DNA from 2 places in the Micromonospora aurantiaca ATCC 27029 genome. Region 1 is predicted to be linked to the other one. Evidence: riboswitches for the same ligand, from Rfam matches in the RefSeq annotation. Region 1 holds a riboswitch; the other holds the start of a gene.
The links. A riboswitch is a leader RNA that binds a small molecule or an ion and turns the genes downstream of it on or off. The one in region 1 is predicted to bind cobalamin.
Positions count from the first base shown of each region.

Region 2: linked by a shared signal. The riboswitch ahead of MICAU_RS19560 (peptidase) and the one ahead of MICAU_RS13110 (acyl-CoA thioesterase) in region 1 are both predicted to bind cobalamin.

Region 1 is NC_014391.1:2,995,051-3,005,109, forward strand. It holds gene MICAU_RS13100 (PrsW family glutamic-type intramembrane protease) at 1-322, shown strand, start outside; gene MICAU_RS13105 (LysE family translocator) at 414-1,037, opposite strand; gene MICAU_RS13110 (acyl-CoA thioesterase) at 1,041-1,553, opposite strand; cobalamin riboswitch at 1,685-1,892, opposite strand; gene MICAU_RS13115 (DM13 domain-containing protein) at 1,923-2,492, opposite strand; gene MICAU_RS13120 (response regulator transcription factor) at 2,594-3,292, shown strand; gene MICAU_RS13125 (sensor histidine kinase) at 3,301-4,317, shown strand; gene MICAU_RS13130 (ABC-F family ATP-binding cassette domain-containing protein) at 4,327-5,964, opposite strand; gene MICAU_RS13135 (hypothetical protein) at 6,083-8,233, opposite strand; gene MICAU_RS13140 (thioesterase II family protein) at 8,315-9,079, shown strand; gene MICAU_RS13145 (class I SAM-dependent methyltransferase) at 9,241-10,059, shown strand, end outside.
Region 2 is NC_014391.1:4,462,422-4,472,480, reverse strand. It holds gene MICAU_RS19600 (putative inorganic carbon transporter subunit DabA) at 1-127, shown strand, start outside; gene MICAU_RS19595 (DUF190 domain-containing protein) at 124-474, shown strand; gene MICAU_RS19590 (TetR/AcrR family transcriptional regulator) at 628-1,227, opposite strand; gene MICAU_RS19585 (alkane 1-monooxygenase) at 1,357-2,547, shown strand; gene MICAU_RS19580 (polysaccharide pyruvyl transferase family protein) at 2,695-4,020, shown strand; gene MICAU_RS19575 (hypothetical protein) at 4,481-4,921, opposite strand; gene MICAU_RS19570 (beta-1,3-glucanase family protein) at 5,093-6,685, shown strand; gene MICAU_RS19565 (alkaline phosphatase PhoX) at 6,864-8,024, shown strand; cobalamin riboswitch at 8,166-8,289, shown strand; gene MICAU_RS19560 (peptidase) at 8,386-9,429, shown strand; gene MICAU_RS19555 (SCO2322-related protein) at 9,465-9,950, shown strand.

The DNA.
Region 1 (10,059 bases):
CACCGCGCCCGCCGCGCACCTGGCCTGGACCGGGCTGACCGCCGCCGCGCTGTTCACGTTCGCCGCCGCGCCCGGCGGCCGGAAGCTGGCGGCGTTCCTGCTCACCTTCGCCGCCGCCGTCACGCTGCACACCTGCTGGGACACGTTCGGCACCCAGCCCGCGTACGTGTTCATCGGCGCCGTGTCGCTGGGCTGGGTGCTGCTGCGCCTGCACCTGGACCGCGAGCGGCCGCCCGCGTCCGGGACGCCGGCGGAGCCGAACCGGGACCGGCCTCATGATCATCGCCAGTTCGCCGAGGTGGCGGGGTCGGAGCACTTCTGATGCCGCCACCTCGGCGTGATGGAGTCGATCAACCGGCCCGGGCATTGCCGACCGCCGACCAGCCGACGCCCGCACCGCGCCCCGGTGCGTCTCAGCCGGCGGCCAGCCGGACGCCGAGCGCGACGAAGGCGACAGCGCAGAGCCGGTCGACGCGCCGTGACCAGCGGCTGTCGCCCCACCGCCTGGCGAACCGCCCGGCGCCCACCCCGAGCGCCAGGTCCACGGCGAGCTGCACCGCGACGAACAGCACGCCGAGCAGCACCAGCTGCGCCGCCACCGGGCCCGCCTCGGGCCGGACGAACTGCGGCAGGAACGCCACACTGAACAGGATCATCTTCGGGTTGAGCAGGTTCGTCAGCAGCCCGCGCCGGAACGCCCGCCCGGCACCCCCGTCCGGCCGGTCCGCCGGTGCGCCGGGCCGGCCCGTGCCGCGCAGCGCCCGCAGGCCCAGCACGATGAGGTACGCCGCACCGGCCCACCGGATCGCGGTGAACAGCACCGGGGACGCGGCGATCAGCGTGGCGAGCCCGGCCACCACGGCGGCGACGTGCACCGCCTCCCCGGCGGCGACCCCGAGCGCGGCCACCGCGCCCGCCCGTGGGCCGTACCGGGTGGCGTTCGCGAGCACGAACATCATGTCCGGCCCCGGGGTGAGCATGAGCACCACGATGGCGGCCAGGTAACCCGCGAGCGTGGCCGCCGACAGTCCGAGCACCGCTCAGCCCTCCCCGGCGCCGTCGAGCAGCGCCCGGCGCAGCGCCAGCCGGTGTTCGCGCCGGATCTGCGCCTCCCGGTAGCGCCGCCGGTCGCCGTCGGTCTCGGCGTGCAGCGGCGGCACCGGCCGGGGCTGCCCCTCGTCGTCCACCGCCACCATCACCAGGTGCGCGGTCGCCACGTCCACCGGCGGCACCGCGCGGTCCCACCGGTCCGCGCTGACCTTCACCGCCACCTCCATCGAGCTGCGGCCGGCCCAGGTGATCCGGGCGTCCACGTGTACCACGTCCCCCACGCGTACCGCCCGCAGGAACGCGGTCTCGTCGATGGCGGCGGTGACGGCCGGGCCGTCGGAGTGGCGGGCGGCGACCACACCGGCGACCGAGTCGATCAGGTTGAGGATGCGCCCGCCGTGGACCGTGCCCATCAGGTTGGTGTGGTGCTGGTCCATGATCTGCGACAGGGTCAGGTGCGAGGCCGACGGTGGTCGGCCGGTGAGCGTGATGGTGTCGGGCACTGTGCGGTTCCGTCCTCGCAGAAGCGGACCGCCGACCGGCCGGGGTGTGCACGTCGAGGACACGCCGACGGCCCTGCGCACGACGTGTCACCCGCCCGACCCACCCGCGAGGTCGACGGCGGCGCGCACCGGTGGTACGCGCGACGCGGGCAGGTCTTCGGACTCGCGGGCGTGACACGAGGTCGCCTACTGGCCGTCGCTTCCCAGGCCGGTGGCCCAGTGCTGTTGACGGCTGTCGTTCCCACTCACCGCTGCGGGGCAGTCCCGGATTCCCACCGGGTTCCCTCTTACGACACCCGGCCGTCGCCGACCGGGTGAACCAGCGCTTCCCGCAGCGTAGACCAGCGTCCGAGGCCGGCGGCACAGGCGTCAGGCCGGCGCCGAGCCCGTCCCGGCCGCGGCCAGCGGCGCCGCGCCGAACGACACCGCGAACCGCTTGCACCAGATCGACGCGCTGCGCAGACCGTCCAGGTCCACCGACGCCGGGATGTCGTACGCCTGGTCGCCGATGTTGCCCTTGAGCCGGCCCAGCTCGACCCAGCGGCCGTCGTCGAACACCTGCCAGCCGGCCCGGCCGGGCAGCACCTTCCGGTCGGTGAGCCACACCCGCAGGTCCGGCCCGTCGGAGGTGTCCAGTCCGCGCAGGAGCAGCTGACGGCGGCCGTCGGCGAGACGGACGAGCTGCGCCCGGCCGGACGTGTCGTGCTCGTGGGTGACGAAGTCACCGGCGGCGAGCACCACGTCGGCGGGCGCCGCGCCGGTCGGCGACGAGCCGGTCGTGCCGGCCGGCGCCGGTGAGGGCTCCGCCACAGTGGGCAGCGTCTCGCGTACCTCGCGGTCGGTCACCAGCCGCCACGGCTGGAACAGGTACAGGCTCACCCCGAGGCCGGTGACGGCCACGACGGCCAGCACCGACAACACCACACGTCTTCTGCCCATGCTCCGACGGTAGGCGCGTAGCCGGCGGAAAGATCTTTCCGTCCGCTTACAGGTCGACCGCGGGCCGCCGCACCGGGACGCCGATGGGTAGCGTCTGGCCCATGGGGCGCTACGTGCTCGTCGTCGACGACGACCGGACGGTGAGCGACGTCGTCCGGCGCTACCTCGAACAGGACGGCTGCCGGGTCCGGTTGTCCTTCGACGGGCCGGACGCGCTCGCCACGGCCGAGGAGGAGCCGCCCGACCTGGTGGTCCTCGACCTGATGATGCCGGGTCTCGACGGCATCGAGGTGTGCCGGCGGCTGCGTCGCAGGCTGCCCGGCCTGCCCGTCGTCATGCTCACCGCGCTCGGGGACGAGGCCGACCGGGTCGCCGGGCTGGAGGTCGGCGCGGACGACTACGTGACCAAGCCGTTCTCGCCCCGTGAACTCGTGCTGCGCATCCGGTCGGTGCTGCGGCGCGCGGCCCCGCAGGACCGGGGACCGACAGGGGTGCTGCGCGACGGCGACCTCACCGCGGACACCGACCGGCGCGTCGCCGAGCGCGGCGGGCAGCCGCTGTCGCTGACCGTACGGGAGTTCGACCTGCTCGCGTTCCTGCTGGCGAACCCGGGACGCGCCTGGTCGCGGGCCGAGCTGCTGGACCGCGTGTGGGGCTGGCGGTTCGGCGACCAGTCCACAGTCACCGTCCACGTCCGGCGGCTGCGGGAGAAGATCGAGGACCACCCGGCGCAGCCGCGCCGCATCGTCACCGTGTGGGGCGTCGGTTACCGGTACGAGCCGTCGGAGGCGTCCCGGTGAACGAACTGATGGTCATCGGGCTCTACGCCCTGCTCGCAGGCGCTGCGGTCGGCGCGCTCGGCGTCGGCGCGCTGCGGCTGGTGCGCCACCGGTCGATCCTCGCGCACATCGCGGTGCTGCTCGCGGTCACCATCGCCTCGGTGACGGCCGGCGTCACCGCCGTCGCCCAGGCCATGTTCCTGTCCGCGCACGACCTCCAGGTCGTCCTCGTCACGGTCGCCGCGTCCGCGGCGCTCAGCCTGGCCGTCGGGGTGGCGTTCGCCCGCCGCCTCGCCCAGGCGGCGGTCTGGGCCGACCAGGCCCGGCAGCGGGAACGGCAGCTGGAGGCGGGCCGCCGCGAGCTGGTCGCGTGGGTCTCCCACGACCTGCGTACGCCGCTGGCCGGGCTGCGGGCGATGGCGGAGGCGCTGGAGGACCGGGTGGTCGACGAGCCGGCGGCGGTGGCCGAGTACCACCGCCGGATCCGGGTCGAGACGGACCGGATGACGCGCCTTGTCGACGACCTGTTCGAGCTGTCGCGGATCACCGCCGGAGCGCTGCGGCCCGCGCTGTCCCCGGTGCCGCTCGGCGACGTGGTCTCCGACGCGATCGCCGCCACCGCGCCGCTGGCCGCCGACCGGCGGGTCCGGGTGCTCGCCCCGGAGACCGGCTGGCCGACCGTCCGGGCCGCCGAGGCCGAACTCGCCCGCGTCGTGACGAACCTGCTGGTCAACTCGGTGCGGTACACGCCACCGGACGGCACTGTCCGCATCGACGCCGGACGGGACGACGCCGACGCGTGGCTCGCCGTCTCCGACACCTGCGGCGGCATTCCGGAGGCGGACCTGCCCCGGGTGTTCGACGTGGCGTTCCGGGGCACCCGGGCCCGTACCCCCGCACCGGCCGGCGCCGACGAGGCGGCACCGGCCGGCGGCGGGCTGGGTCTGGCGATCGTGCGCGGACTGGTCGAGGCGCACGGCGGGCGGGTGCACGCGCACAACGTGACCGGCGGGTGCCGGTTCGTGGTCCGCCTGCCGGCGGTCTGACCGGGCCGGTCAGCCGGCGTCCGGGGGACCGGTCTCCACCAGGCGTCCGTCCGCCAGGCGCAGCCAGCGGCCCACGTCGATCGCGGCGAGGAACCGCTCGTCGTGGCTGACCACCAGCAGCGCGCCCCGGTAGGCGTGCAGCGCGCTCTCCAACTGCCCGACGCTGACCAGGTCGAGGTTGTTCGTCGGCTCGTCGAGCAGCAGGAGCTGCGGGGCCGGTTCGGCGCCCAGCACGCACGCGAGCGTGGCGCGCAGCCGCTCCCCGCCGGAGAGCACCCCGACCGGAAGATGCGCGCGCGGGCCGCGGAACAGGAAGCGGGCGAGCAGGTTCATCCGCTGCGCGTCAGGGGCCTGCGGCGCGAACGCGGCCAGGTTCTCCGCCACGGTACGGTCCAGGTCCAGCAGGTCCAGCCGCTGCGACAGGTACGCGATCCGGCCGTCCGCGCGGGTGATCCGGCCGCTCTCCGGCTCCAGATCGCCGTCGATCAGGCGCAGCAGCGTCGACTTGCCCGCGCCGTTGTCGCCGAGCAGGGCGATCCGCTCCGGACCGCGGATCGTCAGGTCGACACCGTCGGCGGCGAACAGCGACCGCTCACCGTGCCGGACCCGGACCCGTTCGGCGGTCAGCAGCGTGCGTCCGGCCGGGACGGTGGTGGCGGGCAGCTCCACCGTGATCGTCTTCTCGTTGCGCAGCGCCCGCTCGGCCTCGTCCAGCCGTGCCCGGGCGTCGTCGACCCGCCCGGAGTGCATCTCGTTCGCCTTGCCCGCCGCCACCTGCGCGTCCCGCTTCAAGCCGCCGGCGACGATCCTCGCCAGACCCGCGTTCTTCAGGTTCCGGGCGGCGTTGCCGGCTCGCCGGGCCGCCCGTTCGCGGGCCTCCTGCAACTCCCGCTTCTCCCGCTTGAGGTCCTGTTCGGCGCTGCGGACGTTCTTCTCCGCCACCTCCTGCGCGGCCCGCACGGCCGCCTCGTACGAGGTGAAGTCGCCGCCGTGGAAGCGCATCTCACCGCGGTCGAGTTCGGCGATGCGGTCCATCCGGTCCAGCAGAGCCCGGTCGTGACTGACCAGCAGCAGACAGCCGTGCCACTGTTCCAGCACGTCGTAGAGCCGGTGCCGGGCGCCCAGGTCGAGGTTGTTCGTCGGCTCGTCCAGCAGCAGCACGTCGGGCTGCTTGAGCAGTTGCGCCGCCAGGCCGAGGGAGACCACCTGCCCACCGCTGAGCGTGCCCAGGCGCCTGTCGAAGGCGAGGCCGCCGAGGCCGAGCCGGTCGAGTTGCGCGCGCGTGCGCTCCTCGATGTCCCAGTCGGCGCCGATGGTGGTGAAGTGCCTCTCGTCGGCGTCGCCGGCCTCGATGGCGTGCAGCGCCGCGATCAGCGGTGCGATCTCCAGGACCTCGGCCACAGTGAGGTCGGCGGCCAGTGGCAGGCTCTGCGGGAGGTAGCCCAGCACGCCGTCGACGGTCACCGACCCGGCGGCCGGGCGGTACTCGCCGGCGATCAGCTTGAGCAGCGTGCTCTTGCCGGCGCCGTTCGGCGCGACCAGTCCGGTCCGGCCGCCGCCGAGGGTGAAGGAGAGGTTCTGGAAGACCGGGGTGTCGTCCGGCCAGGAGAAGGTCAGGTTCGAGCAGACGACGAAGGAATCGGACATCAGGAAGACGACCTCGAAGATGAGGGCGGGCGGACCTCAGCCGCCCGGCGGGGGACACGGTCTCGGGGTACGACGGAACGACCACGGCGCTCGCCTGCGGTCGGTCACATGTCCGGTCTCACCCGGAGATGTCGTCGTCACCCGCCATGTCTGGTCTCCCTGCCTGCCTGATCGCCACTGGATCACTCCGGTCCACCGTAGCACCGGCGGTGGTCGCCAGGCGGTCCTGCAGACGGGCGTGCCGGAACTGGTAGACCGGCCCCACCGTGCGCAGCACCGACCGGCGGTGCGCGTCGTCGAGGAACCGGAGCAGCCGCAGCGGCGCCACCCCGGTACGGCGCAGCTCGACCATGACGAGCAGGGCGCGCCAGGTCTGCGAGGACGTCACGCCGAGCAGGAAGCCGCCGACGATGCCACAGGCGATGCCACCTTCCGCCGACCCGGCGAGCCGCCCCACCAGGCCACCCAGGACACCGAGCACGGACCCGAGCCAGAGGCCGCCGCCCACCGCGGACCACAGGTCCCGCCGCCAGGACAGCCGCGACGACACCGGGTCGTCCTCGTCCGCCGAGCCGGCCATCGCCAGGTACAGGCCCAGGGAGAGGCAACCGAGAAAACCGGTCGCGGTGAAGGCGAGGAAGACCGGGAAGGCCCGCCCGGACCCGATGCCTGTGACATCGGCGCACGCGGCGACGAGGAGCCCGAAGAAGCCCAGGAACAACGCACCGGTGAGCCCGGCGCCGAGCACGCTCTCCATCCGCTGACGGCTGACGACCCGGCTCCATCTGATCCGGCGGAGCCGCAGCGGACGCCGGCCGATCAGCACGTCCCGGGACAGCTTGGCGGTGAACGTGAGCACCAGCCCGAACGCCAGCCCGGCCAGGACCCCGAACGCCGGCCCGGCGAGCAACCCCGCGCTCAGTCCGGCGCCGAGACCGGTGACGAGCACCGTCGTGACCGCGTACAGGTCCCAGGAGGTGAACGACGCCAGGTGCCACCACACCAGATCGCGGCTGCCCGCCCGGTTCATCAGGTGGGCGAGGTGACCGAGCCAGCGCGCCGCCTGCGCAGCCGTGTAGCGCGGCTCCGGCACGCCGGGCTGGACGGCGTACGCCGCGGGAAGCACCCGGTCGAGCAGGGCGTCCTCCACCGCCTCCCGGCTGTGGTAGCTGTCGAGCAGCTCCGCGGCATCGTCGTCGGTGGTCACCGTGTCCCGGAACAGGCTCAGCATCAGCGGGCTGCGCAGCGCCTGCGCGACGGGACTCTCAGGCCGGTCGCGCACCTCGTCCACCAGCCGCTGCCACCCCGGCGGCAACGGCTGGGTCCGGCTCCGGGTGACGTACGCGGCGATGTCCGCGCCGGTCAGCGGCTCCAGCTCCAGGGCGGCGGCGCCGGAGAGGTGCCGGGCGGCGGCCACCGCCTCCACCAGCTCGCGGCTGCGGGTCGTCACCACCAGCCGGAACGTGGTCTGGACGTCGAGCGCGCGCAGGGCGACCGGTCGCAGGTCCGGCGGCAGTTCGTCCAGCCCGTCCAGGAAGAGCGCCACGTGCCCGCCCGTGACGAGCCGGCGGGCCGGTTCGAGCCCGCCGAGGACATCGTGATCGGCGGCCAGCCGGGCGGCCAGCCAGTCGGCGACCGGTTGCCGGCGCGGATCCCAGCCGGACACGGTCAGCAGCACCGGCACGGGTACCCGTGCGCGTTCCTGCTCCGGCAGGCGCTGCCGGTGCTCCAGCGCGTCGATCAGCAGCAGGACGACCGCTGCCGACTTGCCCGCCCCGGGCCGGCCGAGCAGCAGCAGGCGGCCGGAGCCCAGGCCCGCGTACACCCGGAACAGGTCGTGCAGGTCGCCGTGGGCGAGGTCGGCCGCCCGCACCGGCGGGACGGCCGGCAGGGGCGGGAACCGGACCAGGTCGCCCTCGGTCGCGGCGGCGTCCACCGGCCCGGTGACCGGCCGGTCCGACCACCGCCAGTGGACCCGGATCGGAACCGGCGCCCACAGCCCGCGCTCGGTCGCCGCGCGGCTCCACTGCGCGAGGACGGCGGCGGCCAGCTCGTCGGCCGCCCGCTGCGCCTCGGGGCCGGGGCGGCGTGCGCCCCGGTGGTTGCACCGCCACAGCCAGCCCAGGATCGGGCCGCCGGCCGCCAGGACGGCGAGGACCGACTGCAGCAGGGTGAGCTGCCGGTCGGTGGCGTTCGGCAGCCAGGCGACCGATGCGCCGAGCCCGGCCGCGACGAGCATCGCCAGCACCGACCAGACCCCCCGCCGCATCCCGGTAGTGTGCCAGGCGGCCGGCTGTCCACACAGGCCCGTCCGCCGAGCCGGGAGTGGTCCGGCCCTATGCTCCTGGCCATGCCCCAGGTGAGTGCGAGCCGCTGGTTCGGGCCGGCCGGTTCCCCGGCCGGCGACGCCCAGGTGTTCGTCTTCCCGTACGCCGGCGGCGTCGCCGCCTCCTTCGCGCAGTGGCAGGAACTGGCCGCGCCGGAGCTGTCGGTGCAGGTCGCGCTGATGCCGGGCCGGGGCGCCCGGCTGCACGAGCCACCCGTGGACGACCTCGCGGAGCTGGTGGACGCGCTGGCGACAGCCGTCGCCGAGCGGGCGTCCGGGCCGTTCCTGCTGTTCGGCCACAGCCTGGGGGCGCTCGTGGCGTTCGAGGTGACGCGGGAGCTGCGCCGCCGGGGCGCGCCCGCGCCGCTGGCGTTGCTGGTCGGCGGCGCGGAGGCGCCGCAGACCCGGCTGGTGCGGCGGCGCGTGCACGACCTCGACGACGCCGGTCTGATCGAGGCGTTGCGCGACTTCGGGGCCACGCCGGCCGCGCTGCTGGCCGACCGCGACCTGATGGAGCTGATCCTGCCCGGGGTACGCGCCGACTTCGCGCTGTCCGAGCGGTACGCCTACCGTCCGGAGCCGCCGCTGGAGGTGCCGGTGCACGTGCTGCTCGGCGACGGGGACGAGCACGTGGACCGGGACCGGGCCGCGGGGTGGGCCCGGGAATGTGTCACCGAACCGCGATGCCACGTGTTTCCCGGCGGGCATTTCTTCCTTACCGACCATCTGCCGGAAATCATCGACCTAATGCGACACATCGTCGCCAGTCACACCCCTGTGGCGGAATAGGCGACAAAGAACGGGTAAGGACTCGTACCCGTACCGGACCTTCCACAATGTCCGGTATTCGACCTGGTGAACGGCCGAGAAGCGGTGTTAAAGTTCGCCATCCGTTCGCCGAAGGGACGTCGCTGACGAGGCGGCATACTGTCGCGTGCGCCGAGGTGTTCATGAGCCGGCCGTACCTTCCGTCCCTGGTCCTGCGCGATTACCTGCACACCGTGGCGACCCTCCACCCGCAACTGCGCGAGCTGCTCGACTTTGGCCGCCCCGGCGCGGACGAGGCCCTCGCGGAACTGGCCGGCACGGTCAGCGAGTTCGACACCGACTCCACCGGCCGGGGCGATTCCTATCGCCGGGCGCAGCGGGACACGCTCGTCCGCTGGACCGGCATGCGGCGGCTGCTGGACCTCGCCACCCCGGACGCCGCCGCCCCGGTCACGCTCATCCTCGACGTGCTCGGCGGCGACGGCACAGTGGCCCGCGCCGCGAGCAGCCAGTCCGCCTGCTTCGAGTCCAAACTGGCGTTCATCACCGGCGACCTGTCCGGCCACATGGTCGACAAGGCGCTGGCCCACGGCCTGCCCGCCGTCCGCCAGGCCGCGCACTTCCTGTTCCTGCGCGACGCCGGCGTGGACGCGGTGCTGCTGGCGTACGGCACGCACCACATCCCGGCGGCCCGGCGGCCGCAGGCGGTCGCGGAGGCGGCCCGGGTGGTCCGCCCCGGCGGCCGGATCGTGCTGCACGACTTCGACGAGTCCAGCCCGATGGCCGGGTTCTTCGGCGAGGTGGTGCACCCGCACGCCGCCGGCGGCCACGACTACCGGCACTTCAGCCGCGCCGAGCTGACCGGCCTGTTCACCGGGGCCGGGCTGCCGGTACGCGTCGTCGACCTGTACGACCCGCTGATCGTGCGCGCCGACAGCGCCGAGTCCGCCTCCGCGGGCATGCGCGACTACGTCGGCGACATGTACGGCGTGCGCGACTAC
Region 2 (10,059 bases), 1.5 Mb from region 1:
GATCGACGGCGGCTGGATGTCCCTGACCGTCATCGACCCCCGTACCGGCGAATGGAGTGACCCGGGCGGATCCCGGCGCACCACGCCGCTCCCGGCCCTCGGCCCAGAGAAGGAGTACAGCGTATGAACGAGCTCGGACTGACGCGCATGGTCAAGGTGGAGGTCGTGACCCGCGCCGACGACGTCGACGCCGTCCGGACGCTGCTGCACGCCTCCGGCGTGAGCGGTTGGACCAGCCTCAGCGGGGTCTCCGGCTTCGGCCACCACGGCACCCACGAGGGCCGGCTGCTCTTCAACGACCGGGCCGGACTCGTCATGGTGATCGCCGTGCTGCCGCTCGAGCGGGCCGAGCCGGTCGCCGTCGGCCTGCGCGACATCCTGGCCCACCGGCCCGGCGTCATGTTCGTCAGTGAGGCATGGGTGAGCCGGCCCGAGTACTTCGGCGCCGATCGACCGGCGGGCCCGGTGACCTGAAGGGGGCGAGTCGCGTCCGGGCGGGGTGGCGACCGCCGCCCCGCCCCGCCCCGCCGTGGCGGCCGGACCCGGCCGAGGAGGCCCTCGGGCACGTCCGGTCGTCCGCCGCTGTACGCACCCGGCCGACGCCCGCATCCCAGCTGATGCGCTCGTTCACGCGCGCGGCGGGTCCAGGAAGCGTTGTGCCAGTTCGGCGAGGGTGTCGGCGGTGTTGTCGACGGGCGCCGTCGGCAGCACGATGTGGCTGACGACCAGTCGCGCGAGGGATTCGGCGCCGACGGCGACTTCATCGGGAGGCACCCGGGGCAGGTGCGTGTCCGCCCACTCCCTCAGCACCGTGACGGCGGCGGCCAGGGCCAGGTCGGCGCGGGTGGTCAGGTAGGGGAGCAGGGCGTCGGTGCCCCGGGCACTGTTGAGGACGGCTTTGACCAGCGGGTCGGTGCCGGCCTGCGTCAACACGAACGTGACTGCGGCATGGACGGCGGCTCGCACGTCGCCGCCGTGGGCGGACAACGCCTCCCGCACACCGTCCATGAACCGGTCGATCTCGCGGTGTGCGATGGCTTCGCCCAGTCCGGCCTTGTTGGTGAACTCGTTGTAGAGCGTCTGCCTGCTCACGCCCACGCGGGCCGCCACGTCGGCCATTCGTACCGCGTCCCAGCCGCGGTCGATCGCCAGGTCGCGGCCGGCCGTGATGACCGTGTCACGCAGGTGCCGGCGCGCGGTGTGGCGATAAGGCGGAGGGGCGGCCATGGTGCGTCGAGTCTATCGAGTAGACACACATGCCTTGCGTGTCTACTCAATTGACGCAGAGCCGGATATTGTCAAGCGTGGTTATCCGTGTGACAGTCGACGCAGCGCTCGACACTCCGGAGGCGGTACATGCAGACCTCGATCGATGCTCCAGCCGCCGGCTGGCGTGACGGCAAGAAGCACCTGTGGCCACTGGCTCTCCTCGTGCCGGTGCTGCCGTTTCTGGCGTACGCGTTGTGGCAGGCCGGCGCCGGACCCGCTGCCTGGTGGCTCACCCCGGCGGTGGTCTTCGGACTCATCCCGATCATCGACGTGCTGCTCGGTGACGACGGAGAGAACCCGCCCGACGACATCGCCCGGCGGTTGCAGGAGGTCCGCTACTACCGCTGGATCACGTTCCTGTTCCTGCCGGTGCAGTACGCCGCCCTGCTGCTCGGAGCGTGGGTCTGGACGCGTGGCGGCCTCGGTGCCGCCGGCGCCGCCGGCCTGGTCGCCACCATCGGGATCGTCAACGGACTGGCCATCAACACCGCACACGAGCTCGGCCACAAGCGCGAAACGGTCGAGCGGTGGTTGTCGAAGATCGCCCTCGCGCCCACCGGGTACGGCCACTTCTACGTCGAGCACAACCGCGGGCACCATGTCCGTGTCGCCACACCGGAGGACCCGGCCAGCGCCAGGCTGGGGGAGAGCTTCTACTCGTTCTGGCCGCGTACGGTCTGGGGCAGCCTCATCTCGGCGTGGCGGCTGGAGATCGGCCGCTTCCGGCTGCGGCACAAGAGCCCGTGGACGCTGCGTAACAACCTGCTCAACGCCGGGCTCATGACCGTCGTGCTCTTCGCCCTGCTGATCGCTGTGTTCGGCTGGCGGCTCGTGCCCTTCCTGTTCCTGCAGGCGATCGTCGGCTTCTCGCTGCTGGAAGCGGTCAACTACCTCGAGCACTACGGATTGTGCCGCCGGCGCACCGCCACCGGCCGCTTCGAGAAGGTCGACCCACGGCACAGCTGGAACAGCGACCGCGTCGTCACCAACGTGTTCCTCTTTCAACTGCAACGCCACAGTGACCACCACGCCAACCCGCTGCGCCGCTACCAGACGCTGCGCAGCTTCGACGTCTCGCCGCGACTGCCCGGAGGCTACGCCTCGATGGTGTTGCTCGCTCTCGTTCCGCCGCTGTGGTACCGGGTGATGAACCCACGGGTTCTGGCGCACTACGGCGGCGACCTGAACCTCGCCAATCGCAACCCCCGCGCCGAGGCCCGACTGCGTCGCCGCTACGGCCGGCCCGCAGCGGACACCACAGCGGTCCACGCCGCCTGACCCGACCCGGTGTAGGTCTGACGGCACCTCTCCGTGTCAGGGCGTAGGATTTCGGTTCCTGCACGGAACGGGGCCGTGCCCGGCCGGTCGCGCCGCTTCGGCCTCGCCGGGCGCCGTGGCGTCCGGGACGAAGGGTGGACACCCCGGATGCACCAGCGGATCCTGCTGCGAGCCCGCAAGGGCCCGTTCGACGTCGTCACCGCCGAGGAGACCTACGAGCGGGACTGGATCGGCAAGAACAGCGGCAACCTGGTCTTCAGCCACGCCGCGCACAAGCTGCTGTCCACCTCGACGGCGGAGATCACCCCGTCGCGGTTCCGGACGGACCCGCGCGATGCCGACGAGATCAACGAGAAGTACGACGTCTTCGTGATCCCGCTGGCGAACGCGTTCCGCCACGACTACGTGAACCGGTTGACGTCGATGACCCGGCTGATCGAGCGGCTCAAGATCCCGGTGGTGGTGCTCGGGGTCGGGGCGCAGACCGACGTGGACGGCGACCGGGAGTACCTGCGCCCGATCGACGAGCCGGTGAAGGCGTTCTGCCGGGCGGTGCTGGACCGATCGCACAGCATCGGCGTACGCGGCGAGATCAGCGAGAACTACCTGCGTACGCTGGGGTTCTCCGCCGTCGAGCAGATCGGCTGTCCGTCGATGTTCCTGCACGGCGACAGCCTCCGGGTCGAGAAGGCGAAGGCCACCCTGGACACCGAGGATCGGCTCGCGTTCGTCATCTCGCCGTACGTCCGCGCGTTGGCCCCGATCGTCCAGCACCACCACCAGCGCTACCCGAATCTGCGCTACGTGGCGCAGGGCCTGTACACCCTCGGCACCCTGCTCTACGGCGACGCACCGAAGTTGCGCGGCAAGACCGACGACATGCCGATCCACACCTCACACCCGCTCTTCGTCGAGGACAAGGTGCGGATGTTCATGGACCCGTGGCCCTGGATGGAGTATCTCTCCGGATTCGACTTCGCCTTCGGCACCCGGATCCACGGCACCATCACGGCGCTGATCTCCGGCACTCCCGGGTATCTCCTCGCACACGACTCGCGCACCCTGGAACTGGCCCGCTACTTCGACATCCCGCACCGGTTGATGCGCGACGTGCTGGCCGACGTCGACGCCGCCCGACTCTACGAGGAAGCCGACTACACGGCCCTGAACGAGGGCCACAAGGAGCGCTTCGCGCGGATCACCGCGTTCCTCGCCAAGCACGACCTCGGCCTGTCGTTCGCCGACGGGGACAGCGCCACCCGCTTCGACGAGCAGGTCCGCCGAACCGTCTACCCGCCGGCGGTCCGGCCGGCCTCCGCCTACACGGCCGAGGAACTGCTGACGCGCATCCAATGGCTGCGGGACGAGAACCGGACGCTGCAGCAGAAGCTCACGGCACGCCGCGCGCAGCCACTGCGCGACCAGGTCAAGCAAGCGGTGGGCCGCCGGGTCCGCCGGATGCTGTCGCGCTGACCGTCGTACGCCTGCTCGGCAGCGGAATGGCCGGCGCCGCGACGGCGGCGTTCGGCGTGGCGGTGCGATCAGCCCGCCGCGAATCGCGAGAACCCTTCTTATTTCCATCGACCGGAATTACGCTCTGGGCCAGCCCCGAGGTGCATCACATCGGAGGTTCCTATGAGGACGATGACCATCCGTCGCACGACTGCACTCCGCCTGGTGTCCGGCGCACGCCGCCTGTGGATCGAGTGGTGCTGGTAACTGCCGGCCCGGCGGGCGCTCCCGGGCGCCCGCCCCTGCGGCGGTGGGCCCTGCGGTGACGGACGGGGCGGAGCGCTACGACTGCCACCGCGACCACGGGCCGTACGCCGGGGTCTCGGCCTTCCTCGGCCGGGTCGCCGCCGACCCTGACCCGGCCCGGCCGGGGAGCCGGCGCTCATCGTGCGCCGGCCCCGGTCCGGGGAGGGGAGCGGGTTCAGCAGCCCTGGCGGCGGCTGTAGATCTGGTGGCGCTCACCGGCCCATCCGATGTAGCCGACCGCCTCGACGCAGTAGTTCGCCGTACCGGTGACGGCGACCGGGCCGGCGTAATAGCTGAAGTCACCGGAATTGGTGTCCGCGCCGCCCGACCGGGTGCAGTGCGCGCCCTCGCCCGACCGCTCCGCGCAGCGGTAGATCTGCACGAAGGTCGGCGCCGACCTCCCGTACGCCGCGCCGCGGTGGTAGAAGCAGGCGCTGTTGGTGCCCCCGTTGCTGCTGTTGTAGTAGATCACCAGTTCACCGAGCCCGGACGACTGCACCTGGCTGTAGGTGATGGTCCCCGAGCAGGAGCCGGCCGCCTGGGCGGCGGGGGCGCCGACAGTCAGGCCCGCCGCGACGGTCACCAGCGCCGTCAGCGCCGAAAGCATGCGTTTCATGTACCTACCTACCCAATCCACAGTCGACTGTTCCGTAGTGGATCTTAATCAACCGGTGACCTTCGCCGTGGCCCTGATCCATAGGCAACCACCTATTGACAAACAATATTAACAATTGGACCCTGCTGAGAGAGCGCTCTCCCGTCCCCCTGTCTCCCGCGAGGTGTCCCCATGCGTCTCCGAAGAAGGCTGCTCGCCGCCGCGTCCGCCCTGCTCGCCGGGCTCACCGGCGCCGTCGTCGCTACGCCCGCCCAGGCGGTCGGACCGGCGTTGCTGCCGGTCACCGTCACCAACACCACCGGCCGCAGCGACCCGGTCCACCTCTACGTCATCGGCGTCCAGCTGTCCTCCGGCCGGCTCGGCTACGTCACCTCCGGCGGCGGATTCGTACCGTGGACCGGCGGGCAGCTCCCGCCGTCGCCCGCGCCGGACGTCTCGATACCGGGCCCCGGCAACGGCGGCAGCACCACGATCCAGTTCCCCCGCGGCTTCTCCGGCCGGGCCTACTTCTCCCTCGGGCAGAAGCTCAAGTTCTTCCTCACCCCGGACGGACTGGTGCAGCCCGCGCCCTGGGCGGCCGGTGACGCGAACCGAGACATCCTCTTCGACTGGAGCGAGTTCACCTACAACGACTCCGGGCTGTGGCTCAACAGCTCCCAGGTCGACATGTTCGCGATCCCGCACGCGGTCACCGTGACCGGCGCCAACGGCGTCACCAAGCGCACCGGCGACGTGGTGGCCAACGGACGCAACGCGGTCATCGACGGGATCCGGGCGCAGCCGGGCTGGGCCGGCACCGTCCACACCCGCTCCGACGGGACCGTCCTGCGCGTCCTGGCTCCGGGCAAGGCGGCCGGGGCCGGCCTGCTCAGCACCACCTACCTGGACTCGTACATCGCGTCCGCGTGGAACGCGTACACCACGAAGACCCTGACCGTGGCGCCCTTCGCCGACCAGCCGGCCATCCGGTACTACGGCCGCACCTCGGGCAACACCATGACCTTCACCAACGGCAGCGGCCAGGTGGTCGCCTCCTTCAACCGGCCCTCCTCGGCCAGCGTCTGGGGCTGCGACGGCGACCTGCCCGCGCCGAACGACCAGGTGGTCGGCCCGATCTCGCGTACGCTCTGCGCCGCCCTCAACCGAGGCACGCTCGGCACCGTCGACACCCAGCCGAGCACGAACGCCGCCGACTTCTACCGCAGCAACCCCACCAACCAGTACGCACGCCTGATCCACGCCAACATGACCGACGGCCGGGCGTACGCGTTCGCCTTCGACGACGTCGGTGGATTCGAGTCGCTGGTGCACGACGGCGATCCCCGTTCGGCCGGACTGATCCTCAGCCCGTTCACCGGCGGTGGCGGCGGCACCCCGACCACCGGGGTGCCAGTGGTCAGCAACTGGAACAACAAGTGCATCGACGTGCCGAGCTCCAACTTCGTCGACCGCGCGCCGTTGCAGATGTGGAACTGCAACAACACCAACGCGCAGAAGTGGACGTTCAGCGGCACGGCGCTCAAGAGCCAGAACAACAAGTGCATGGACATCGACGCCGGGTCCACCGCGAACGGGGCGGCGGTGCAGCTCTACACCTGCAACGGCACCGGCGCCCAGCAGTTCACCCTGAACGCGGCCGGAGACCTGGTCAACCTCCAGGCCGGCAAGTGCGTCGACATCAAGGACTGGAACGGCAACGACGGCGCGAGGCTCCAGCTCTGGGACTGCGGGGGCACGGCCAACCAGAAGTGGCGCAAGGGCTGACCAGCCATGCGAACGGTGGCGGGGGCCGACCGCGAGTCGCTCCCGTCACCGGCAGGCGACGGACGAGACGGCCGGTGACACGACGCCGCGCACCGAGGCGTCCATCGACGTTCATCCAACAGATCGATGTGCGTAAGCTCCGCCCGGTCAGATCTGGGGAACCTACCGAGGAGGTTCCATGGATCGTCGAGCAATGCTGCGGGCCACTGTCGTCGGTGCGGGCGCTGTCGCGCTGCCGTTCACCGCGTGGTCGGCGGCGTACGGAGCCCCGGCGCAGAACGCGGCGGGCCCCTATGGTGGGCTCCAGCCCGCCGACGCCAACGGCATCCAGTTGCCGGCCGGCTTCACCAGCTCGATCGTCGCACGATCCCGTCGGACGGTGCCGGGGACGTCGTACACCTGGCACGACGCTCCGGACGGTGGCGCCGTGTTCCCGAACGGCACCGGCTGGATCTACGTGTCGAACTCCGAGGTGTCAGCCGGTGCGGGCGGCGGTGCCTCACGCCTCGTCTTCAACTCCAGCGGCGCCGTGGTCGGGGCGTCGCGGATCCTCTCCGGCACCAACAACAACTGCGCCGGCGGGAAGACGCCGTGGAACACCTGGCTCTCCTGCGAGGAGGTGTCCCTGGGCCGGGTCTTCGAGACGTACCCCCTCGGCGGGACCGCCGTGGCGCGTCCCGCGCTGGGCCGGTTCAAGCACGAGGCGGCCGCGGCCGACCCGGTCCGCCGGGTCGTCTACCTGACCGAGGACGAGACCGACGGCAAGTTCTACCGGTTCGTGCCGACCACCTGGGGCGACCTCTCCGCCGGAACCCTCCAGGTCTTCCGCGCCGGTACGGCGACCTCCGGCACGTTCACCTGGGCCACGGTGCCCGACCCGGACGGCTCGCCCACCCCGACCCGGCAGCAGGTGTCCGGCGCGAAGACGTTCAACGGCGGCGAGGGCTGTCACTACGCGGATGACACCGTCTGGTTCACCACGAAGGGCGACAACCGCGTGTGGCAGGTCAACCTGGCCGCCGGCACGTACGAGCTCGCCTACGACGACAACCTGGTCAGTCCGGGCACCCCTCCGCTGACCGGGGTCGACAACATCACCGGGTCCACTGCCGGTGACCTGTACGTCGCGGAGGACGGCGGGAACATGGAGATCTGCATGATCACGCCCGACGACAAGATCTCGGTCTTCCTGCGGATCACCGGACAGAGCGGTTCGGAGATCACCGGGCCGGCGTTCACCCCGGCGGGGGACCGGCTGTACTTCTCGTCGCAACGCGGCACGACCGGCTCGTCCTCCGGCGGCATCACCTACTGCGTCACCGGGCCGTTCCGCCGATGACCGGCTCCCGGCCCCGCTGACAGTGACCACGAGGTCGAGGACGCCCGGTCTTCACCGGGCGTCCCGCCGGCCGTCACGGCACGTGTCCGGATCCTGGCGCATTGACATCGGCGCTCCGGCCACAGCAGACTGTCGCGACAACTGAACCACCGCGTGTACGTGCGGGGGAAGACCGGTCGAAATCCGGCGCTGGCCCGCAACGGTAGGCCGCCCAGAGAAATCTGCGGCGGCGAGCCCGAATACCCGTCGTACGCGTGCATCCGCTCCCCACCCGTCGTGGCCCACGGGTCGGAGTCCCGGTCGACGCGGCGTTGCCGCGGTCGTCCGGGCTTGCGACCGCCGGGCCGGAAAGGCGCTTCCGATGGTCGTCCGCCGAAGCCGGCACCGCCTGCTCGCGCTCCTCTGCGGCGTACTCGCCGCTCTCACCCTCACCACACCCGCCGTCGCCGCCCCCGAGCGCGCCGCCCTCACCCGCCCGGAGGCCGCCGGCGGCTGGCTCGCCCGGCAACTCGTCGACGGCGAACGCTTCGAGGCGGTCTTCGACGGTGTCGCGTACCCCGACCAGGGGCTGACCCTCGACGCCGTGTTCGCCTTCGCCGCCACCGGCGTCGCCGACGACCACGGCGCCGACGCGCTGGCCTGGGTCACCCGGCCGGACATCCGCGACGGCTACCTCGGCGACGGCGTCTCCGAGGCGTACGCGGGTGCGACCGCCAAGCTCGCCCTCGCCGTGCAGGTGCGCGGCGGCGACCCGGCCGACGTCGGCGGGGTGGACCTGATCGCCCGGCTGCGCTCGCTCCAGACGCCGGCCGGCAGGTTCAGCGACCGGTCCGCGTACGGCGACTACAGCAACGCGTTCAGCCAATCCTTCGCGCTGCTGGCGCTGGACCGTACGGCGGGCGGAGCGCCACCGGCGGCGGCCGCCTGGCTGGCCGGCACCCGGTGCCCGGACGGCGGCTACCCGCTGCTGCCCGCGCAACCGGTCTGCACGTCCGACGTGGACGCCACCGCGCTCGCGGCACAGGCGCTGCGCGCCGCGGACCGTCCGGCCGACGCCGCCGCCGGGCTGCGCTGGCTGGTGTCCGTTCAGCGTGCCGACGGCGGCTTCGCCAACGCGGGCGGCACGCCGAACGCCAACAGCACCGGCCTCGCCGCGCAGGCCCTGCGCGACGGCCACCGGCTGCCGGCCTGGGCGCGGGCCCGGGCATTCCTCGCCGGACTCCAGGTCGGCTGCGCCGGGGCGCCGGCCGACAGGGGCGCTGTCGACTTCGACGGCGGCGGCTTCGACCCGGCCACCGCACCCCGGGCGACCGCCCAGGCCGTCCTCGGTCTCACCGGGATCGGGTACGCCCGTCTGTCCGCCGTCGGCGCCGACCCCGGCGCACCGGCACTCGCCTGCCCGTGAACCGCTTCGCCGCTCGCCCGATCACAGGAGGATCCGTGTTCCGTCATCGTTCCACAGTCCGCACCTGGCTGGCCGGTCTCCTGGCCGCCGTCGTGGCCGGCGTCGCGCTGACCGCAGTCGAACCCGCGCCCCGGGCGGCGCACGCCGCCGCCTGCGCGGGCACCTCGGGAGTCACGGTGGTCGTCGACTTCGCCACGCTCGGCGGCGGCGTCCAGGTCGCCTGTGCGCCGGGCGATCCGGCCACCGGCCTGGCCGCGCTTCAGGCCGCCGGCTTCACAGTCACCGGCACCGCCCGCTGGGGCCTGGCCTTCGTCTGCCGGATCAACGGCAAGCCCACCGCCGCGACCGAGCCGTGCGTCAACACCCCGCCGGCCACGGCGTACTGGTCGTACTGGCATGCGTCCAGCGGCGGCTCCTGGTCCTACAGCACGTCGGGGGCGACCGGCTACAACCCCGCGCCGGGCAGTGTCGAGGGCTGGTCCTTCGGCGCCGGCGCCCCGCCGAGCATCGCCGCTCCCTAGGTGTGACCGGCGGCGCACCGGGTGCCGGCAACTGCTCTGGCGTCGTCGCGCGCCCGGGCGGTACGGTGTCGGCACCCGGTGCGCCGGGCACACAACTGCATACGTCCCG